DNA from 3 places in the Brevibacterium ammoniilyticum genome. Region 1 is predicted to be linked to each of the others. Evidence: riboswitches for the same ligand, from Rfam matches in the RefSeq annotation. Region 1 holds a riboswitch; each other region holds the start of a gene.

The links. Region 1 has a riboswitch for thiamine pyrophosphate ahead of AAHA49_RS12610 (ECF transporter S component). Riboswitches for the same ligand answer to the same signal wherever they lie in the genome.
Region 2: linked by a shared signal. The riboswitch ahead of thiM (hydroxyethylthiazole kinase) and the one ahead of AAHA49_RS12610 (ECF transporter S component) in region 1 are both predicted to bind thiamine pyrophosphate.
Region 3: linked by a shared signal. The riboswitch ahead of AAHA49_RS11355 (TenA family protein) and the one ahead of AAHA49_RS12610 (ECF transporter S component) in region 1 are both predicted to bind thiamine pyrophosphate.

What each region holds. Positions count from the first base shown of each region.
Region 1 is NZ_BAABNP010000010.1:66,196-68,455, reverse strand. It holds gene AAHA49_RS12615 (ABC transporter ATP-binding protein) at 1-615, opposite strand, end outside; gene AAHA49_RS12610 (ECF transporter S component) at 615-1,235, opposite strand; TPP riboswitch at 1,261-1,369, opposite strand; gene AAHA49_RS12605 (universal stress protein) at 1,409-2,260, opposite strand, start outside.
Region 2 is NZ_BAABNP010000002.1:153,638-155,897, forward strand. It holds gene thiE (thiamine phosphate synthase) at 1-109, opposite strand, end outside; gene thiM (hydroxyethylthiazole kinase) at 106-966, opposite strand; TPP riboswitch at 954-1,055, opposite strand; gene AAHA49_RS02740 (sugar ABC transporter permease) at 1,365-2,260, opposite strand, start outside.
Region 3 is NZ_BAABNP010000008.1:172,898-175,157, forward strand. It holds gene AAHA49_RS11350 (ATP-grasp domain-containing protein) at 1-870, shown strand, start outside; TPP riboswitch at 880-982, shown strand; gene AAHA49_RS11355 (TenA family protein) at 980-1,663, shown strand; gene AAHA49_RS11360 (hypothetical protein) at 1,709-2,260, shown strand, end outside.

The sequences.
Region 1 (2,260 bases):
GAACTCGGCCCACAGGCTCACCCGATGCTCGACGACGATCATCGTCGCCGAGGTGACCGCGGCCGCCGTGAGCACGGCATCGCGCACCGATGCCGCCGAGGCGGGGTCGATGTTGGCCGTCGGTTCGTCGAGGACGATGACCTCGGGCGCCATCGCGTGGATGCCGGCAAGCGCAAGACGTTGCTTCTGGCCCCCTGAGAGCGCCGCCGTGGGATGGTCGGTGGGCAGGTCGAGGCCCATCGCGGCCAGCGACGACCCGATGCGCTCGTCGATGACCTCGACCGGCAGGCCGAGGTTCTCCATGCCGAAGGCGACGTCGTCGCCGACGCGAGAGAAGATCACCTGCGAATCGGGGTCCTGGAGGACGAGCCCGGTGACACCTCGGCGGGGGTCAGGGGCATCGTCGCCGATGAGGATCTCACCGGTGGACTCTCCGGCCTCGACGGGCAGGACCCCGGCGATCGCATGGAGCAGCGTCGACTTCCCCGCCCCTGACGGGCCGAGGAGGAGGACCTTCTCTCCGGCGGCGATGTCGAGGTCGAGGGGACCGATCGCGGCAGCGTCCCGATCGGCGTGCCGCCACGAGAAGCCGCGGGCGCGGACCGGCAGACCCATCAGCGCATGCGGCCGGAGGCGAACGAGCTCAGCGCCCCGGTCTTCGCGATCGCGCGGTAGGCATACCAGGCGCCGATGCCGGAGATGACGATGCCGGAGACGATCGCACATGCGGCGTAGGCGAACTGGTAGGTCAGCTGCCATTCGGCGTTGTAGAGGATGTTCTCGCTCACCGCCATGAAGGCCGCTGCGACGAGACCGGACAGCGTCGTCACCCACAGGGTGAACTTCCGGTAGCCGAAGGCCGCGAAGACGAGTTCGGCGCCGAGGCCCTGGATGAAGCCCGAGAGCAGCACGGTCGAGCCGAAGTGGGAGCCGAGGACGCCTTCGACGAGGGCGGCGAGGACCTCGCACAGGAGCGCGGCACCCGGTTTGCGGATGATCGCCCCGGCCAAGGGACCGGCGAGCACCCACAGGCCGGCGATGAGCCCGATCGAGGGCGGGAAGGCTTGGAAGCCGAGTTCGATGACCTTCCAGCTCGCCGCGAGCACCCAGAAGATCAGGCCCACGGCGATGCCGAGGACGGCGGTGACGACGTAGTCGACGACCCGCCACTTCTTCGTCGGCGGGGCCTGGGTGTACGCGGGTGCGGATGTCGCGGGCGCGGTGGTGTTCGGCATTGTGCCTCCTCGTATCTCAAGGAGGGGTAGAAGAGTCTCGACTTCCTTCGGCGGTGCTAACCGCATCAGGTTCGAGGGTCTGCAGCATCATCTGCACTCTCAGCGCCCCTGCTGGCGCTCCCCTGTCGTGTGGGCACCACTGTACAACACGACCACCGGCCCGCAGGCCCGTCTCAGCTGGGGACGATCATCACCGGGCCTTCGGCATGGTGGAGGACTCCGCGGGAGACCGAACCGAGGAGCGCGGACTTCACCGCGCCGCGGCCCCGGGTGCCGAGCACCGTGAGCTGGGCCCGCTTCGTGGCCTCCGAGAGCATCGAGACCGCATCCCCGACGACCACCGAGGTGGAGATCGGCAGACCAGGGAACTGCTCGCCGAGGGCATCGGCCTCCGTCGAGAGGGCGGTCTCGAGCTGCTTCTGCCGACGGTCTGCGACATCCCCGCCGACCTCGAGATCGGGGTACCAGTAGAGCCATTCCTCACCGGCCGGCAGCACCGAGACGATCTCGAGGCCCGTCTGCCTGGAGGAGGCCACCTCGGCGGCGGTGAACATCGCGATCCGGGCGGCCTCGGAGCCGTCGACGGCGACGACGACCGATCCGCTCGAGTCCTCACGGCGGGCGGAGTGCTTGGGCACGACGATCGTCGGGCAGTGCGAATGGGGCGGCAGGGCTGTCGAGACCGAGCCGAGCATGCGGCCGATGAAGCCGCCGCGACCGCGGGCGCCGACGATGAGGACCTCGGCGTTCGAGCTCAGTCGCACGAGCACGCCTGCGGCGTCGCCGGACTCGGCGGCGTAAGTGACCTGTCCGGGATGGTCGCGCAGGAGGTCGGCCGCCTCGGCGAGCAGCTTCTCCGCTCCGCGCATCGCGGCCTCGTCCTCGGGTTCGGAGGGGATCGAGGCCATGTTCGGGTAGATCATCAGCGGCATCGTGAACGCGGTGACCACCGTGAGCTGAACGCCGCGGTGGAGTGCCTCGGCGGCGCCGTAGCGCAGGGCCAGGGCTGCGAGCTCCGAGCCGTC
Region 2 (2,260 bases), on a different contig from region 1:
AGCGCACGGTCTCGGCCACCGTCCGACCGGCCTCGGCGCACTGCGCGGAGTCGGTGACGAGGTAGAGGCGGGTGTCGATGCCGGCGAGGCGGTCGAGTGCCGCGCTCATGCCGCCGTCACCGCGACGCGGGAGCGGGCGATGCGGTCGTCGTCGGTGGTGAAGAGGGCGTCGAGGAAGTTCATGGCGTACCGGCCCGGACCCAGTGCCCCGGTCGCGGCGGCCTCACCGGCCACGGCGAAATGCGCGTGGGCGGCGACGACGGCGGTGAACCTCTCGAGCGCTCCCACGCCTGCCGGTCCGGCCTGCGAACTCGTCCCCGCCGGAGGGACCGCGGCGAGGTAGGCGGTGGTGACGGCGCCGAGCGAGCACCCGGTGCCGATGACGAGCGGCATGAACGCGTGTCCGCCGTCGATGCGGGCGACATGGTCGACCCCGTCGATGTGGGCGACGACGGCGTCACGGGCACCCGAGACGGCGACGATCGCGCCGGTCGCGCGGGCGAGGTCGGCGGCGGCGGGGAGCACGGCGTCGACTTCGTCGGTGGATTCGACTCCGCGCCCGCCGGCACCGGCGCCGGCCAGTGCCGCGATCTCCGAGGCGTTGCCGCGGATCGCGGTGGGTCCGGCGGCAGCGGCCCGGCGGATCCGGGTGGTGCGGAAATCGGCGGCACCGATGCTCACCGGGTCGAGGACCCAGGGTTTCGCATCGGCGGTGACGGCTTCGATCGCGGCGTCGGCGGCGAGGAACTGCTGGTTCGTCGCCGTGCCGAAGTTGATCAGCAGCCCGCCGGCGAGGTGGGCGAACTGTGCGGCGTCGGCGTCGTGGTCGAGCATCGCCGGAGACGCCCCGACAGCGAGCAGCACGTTCGCACTGAACTGCTGCACGACGGTGTTCGTGATGCATTGGATGAGCGGGTTCGACGCGCGCAGACGTGCGTGCGCCGACGACAGATCGAGGTCGGTCATGACGATCCCTTCGCTAGCATGGCCCAGATCAGGTTCGATGGGTGTCCTCTCAGCCCGGCGCGATTCCCCGGGCACCCCATGTCATTGCCTTCGACTGTATCAGGAGCGCCGAGGCGGCGGCGACGCGGGCAGCGCATGCGCGGGCCACGCGGCGGGCGATGCTGCCGGACCGCCTCGGCGCCTGCACAGTCCTCCAGCTCACTTCGATCTCGAGGGCACAGTTCGTGAACTGTGCCCTCGAGATCGAAGTGAGCCCGAAGCGCTCTCCGCGTCAGCGGCCCACGGGATTGCGCATCGTGCCCGCGTAGATGAGCGAGACCGAATGCCTGGAGGCGCGGTCTCGACGCGAAGAGGCGGTCTCGGTGAATTCGAACGCTGCCGTCCGTCCGCTTCGGCGACTATCCCCTGCCGACGTAACGCTGGCCGCGCCGACTGACCGCGTCGATGACGACGGCGGTGAGGAGGACGAGGGCGGTGATGATCTGCTGCGCGTCGGAGTTGAAGCCGATGAGGTAGAGGCCGTTGTTGATGGCGCCGACGACGAACGCGCCGAGCACCGCCGCCCAGGCCGTGCCGCGTCCGCCGAAGAGGGAGGTGCCGCCGATGACGGCCGCGGCGATCGCATTGAGCAGATCCTGGGTCGCCACGAGCGTCGATCCGGCGTTCGTCGTCACTCCGGCCTTGACGAAGCCGAAGAGTGCGGCGAGGACGCCGGCGGTCATGAAGACGCTGATGCGCACCCATGTCACCGGGATGCCCGCCCGCCGCGCGGCCTCGACCTTGCCGCCGACGGCGTAGATCGAACGCCCGTAGCGCGTCTTGCGCAGCACGAGGTCGATGACGATCGCGATGACCATCATGAGGAAGAACGGCAGGGCGAGACCGAAGTCCTGGTTGACGAGGATGAGGAAGCCGAAGACGATCGCCGTGAGCAGCACGATGCGGACGATGACGGCCAGCCAGCTCGCACTGTCCAGTCCCTGCGCATGGCGCCGCAGCTTCGAGTAGACGAGCCCCGCACCGAACCCGATGACCGCGATCGCCCCGAAGACGTACGCCCAGATCGCCGGGAAGTAGTAGCTGGCGAAGTCGAAGGCGAAGGTGTCGGCCATCGAGAGGTTCTTCTGGGTGCCGAGCACGGTGAGGGTGAGCCCCGTGAACGCGAGGAGGCCGGCGAGGGTGACGACGAAGGCGGGGATGCCGACGACGGCGAAGAACCAGCCCTGGATCGCCCCGACGACGAGGCCGAGGAGCAGGATGATCGTCAGCGCGATGACCGGCGGCACGTCCTGCC
Region 3 (2,260 bases), on a different contig from region 1:
GAGGGGATCTTCTGGTCCCGACTCTCTGCGTCCTCGCACACCCGCACGGACCCGCACGTCAAGGATTACGGCCGGGCCGTACTCGCGTGGCTCGAGGCCGCCGGGCGCACGGTCGTCAACGGCGCGGACGTCTATGAGCTCGAGGTGAGCAAGATCCGGCAGCATCGGGAGCTTGCGTCCCGCGGCTTCGACGTTCCCCGCACGGCTGCGGCGTTCGGATCCGGTGCCCTCGCCGAGGCGGCCGCCGACTTCGCTCCCCCGTTCATCACGAAGCACAACCAGGGCGGCAAGGGCCTGGGTGTGCGGCGGTTCGATGCACAGGCCGAACTCGATGCTGTCATCGCCGACTTCGGTCCGGGAGGGGCGAACGAGCCGGTCGACGGCATCACGCTCGTCCAGGAGTACCTCCAGCCCGCCGAACCGTTCATCACCCGCGCCGAGTTCATCGGCGGACGCTTCCACTACGCGGTCGCCGTCGACGTCTCGGCCGGCACGTTCGAACTCTGCCCCGCCGACGCGTGCGAGATCCCAGGCGCGGGCAGCGCGGGCGGCGCTGGCAGTGCGGGCGCGCCCTTCGCCCAGTTCACCCGGCGGGAGTCGATCACCGCCGAGACCCTGCTCATCCGCCGGCTCGAAGCGCTCCTGCGCGATCTCGGCATCGACTTCGCAGGGGTCGAGTTCATCGAAACCGCCGACGGCCGGCAGGTCGTCTACGACATCAACACGAACACGAACTACAACTCCGCGGTCGAGGAGGCCGAGCGAGCGGCCGGACGCCAGCCGGCGGCAGCCCGGATCGCGAAGGTCCTCGCCGACCGCCTCGGCGAGGTGACCGAAGCGCCGGCGGGTGCCGCAGTTCCGGCGATGTGAGATAGTCTCGAACCACCACAGGGGAGCGCCGAATCCGGCGCTGAGAGTGCGCACGCAGACCCTTACACCTGATCCGGGCAATGCCGGCGGAGGAAGTTGGAGGACACGAATGATCACTGTGCCAGCAGGCGGTGCCGTCGAGGCGCTGCGCAGGTCAGCCGACGAGGATTGGGCGGCGGCCGTCGGTCACCGGTTCGTCGAGGAGCTCTTCGCGGGCACCGTGCCCGACGAGGTCATGGCGACCTATCTCATCCAGGACTATCAGTTCTTCGAGGACTTCCTCGCGATGCTCGGCGCGTGTGTGGCCCACGCCGACCGGATCGAGGCGAAGCTGCGGTTCGCCCGTCAGCTCGGGTTCCTCGAAGCCGAAGAGGATTCGTACTTCATCCGCGCCTTCGCCGAGGTGGGGGTGAGTCCCGCCGACTACGCCGACCCGGTCCTGCTGGCTCCGACCGCGGGCTTCCGGGACGTCATGAAGGGGGCGGTCGCCTCGGCGTCGTACCCGGATCTCCTCGTCGTCCTCGTCATCGCCGAATGGCTCTACCTCGACTGGGGTGAGCTGGAGCGCGAGATGCCCACCCGCGACGTCCACGTCGGGTGGATCGACCTCCACCGCGGTGAGGACTTCGCCGCGTGGGTGCAGTTCCTCGTCGACGAACTCGAACGCGTCGTGCCTCGAGGGGACGACGCCGAGGCGGTCGCGACCCGGGACCGGCTGACCGCGCTGTGGGGACGAGCCGTCGGGCTCGAGCGCGCGTTCTTCGACGAGGCGTACCGGTCTCAGGACTCGTAGACCTCGGCGGCCGCGGCACCGCCCCTCCCGTGGCACGATTGACCGATGAACGATTCGCCCGCCGTCCCCGACTCCGACCGCATTCCCTTCGGAGTGTTCAGCCCGGAGATCATCGAATCCGTGCCGCCGAAGTTCTTCCCAACCATGGTGTGGGGCTACTTCGAAACGGAGGACTCGGACGGGGAGACCGGCTGGATCGAACGGACCTCGGACGGGGCGTCGTACTCGACGATCCTCGCCCAGATCTCCGGCTTCCTCGTCGAAACCGAGGCCGCGAATACGTGGGTCGACAGCGATGACGGGTCCGAGGACCACGCCGACGAGACCGCTGAGCCCGAGGACCGCACCCTGTCCGATCTCAGCGGCGACGTCCTCGTCGAGGAAGCCTCGGCGGCACTGTCCCGACTCATGGTCTACCCGCTTCCCGACGGTCACGAACCCACCGGTCGGTACGTCGCCCTGATCTGCGACGACGACCCCTTCGAATCGGGCAACGTCGAGCTCCTCAACGAAGACGTCAGCAGCGAACTCATCGAGGGCCTGCTCCGCGTCGCGCAGACGCGCTTCGCCGAGACCCTCTCCTTCAGCCCCTTCGAC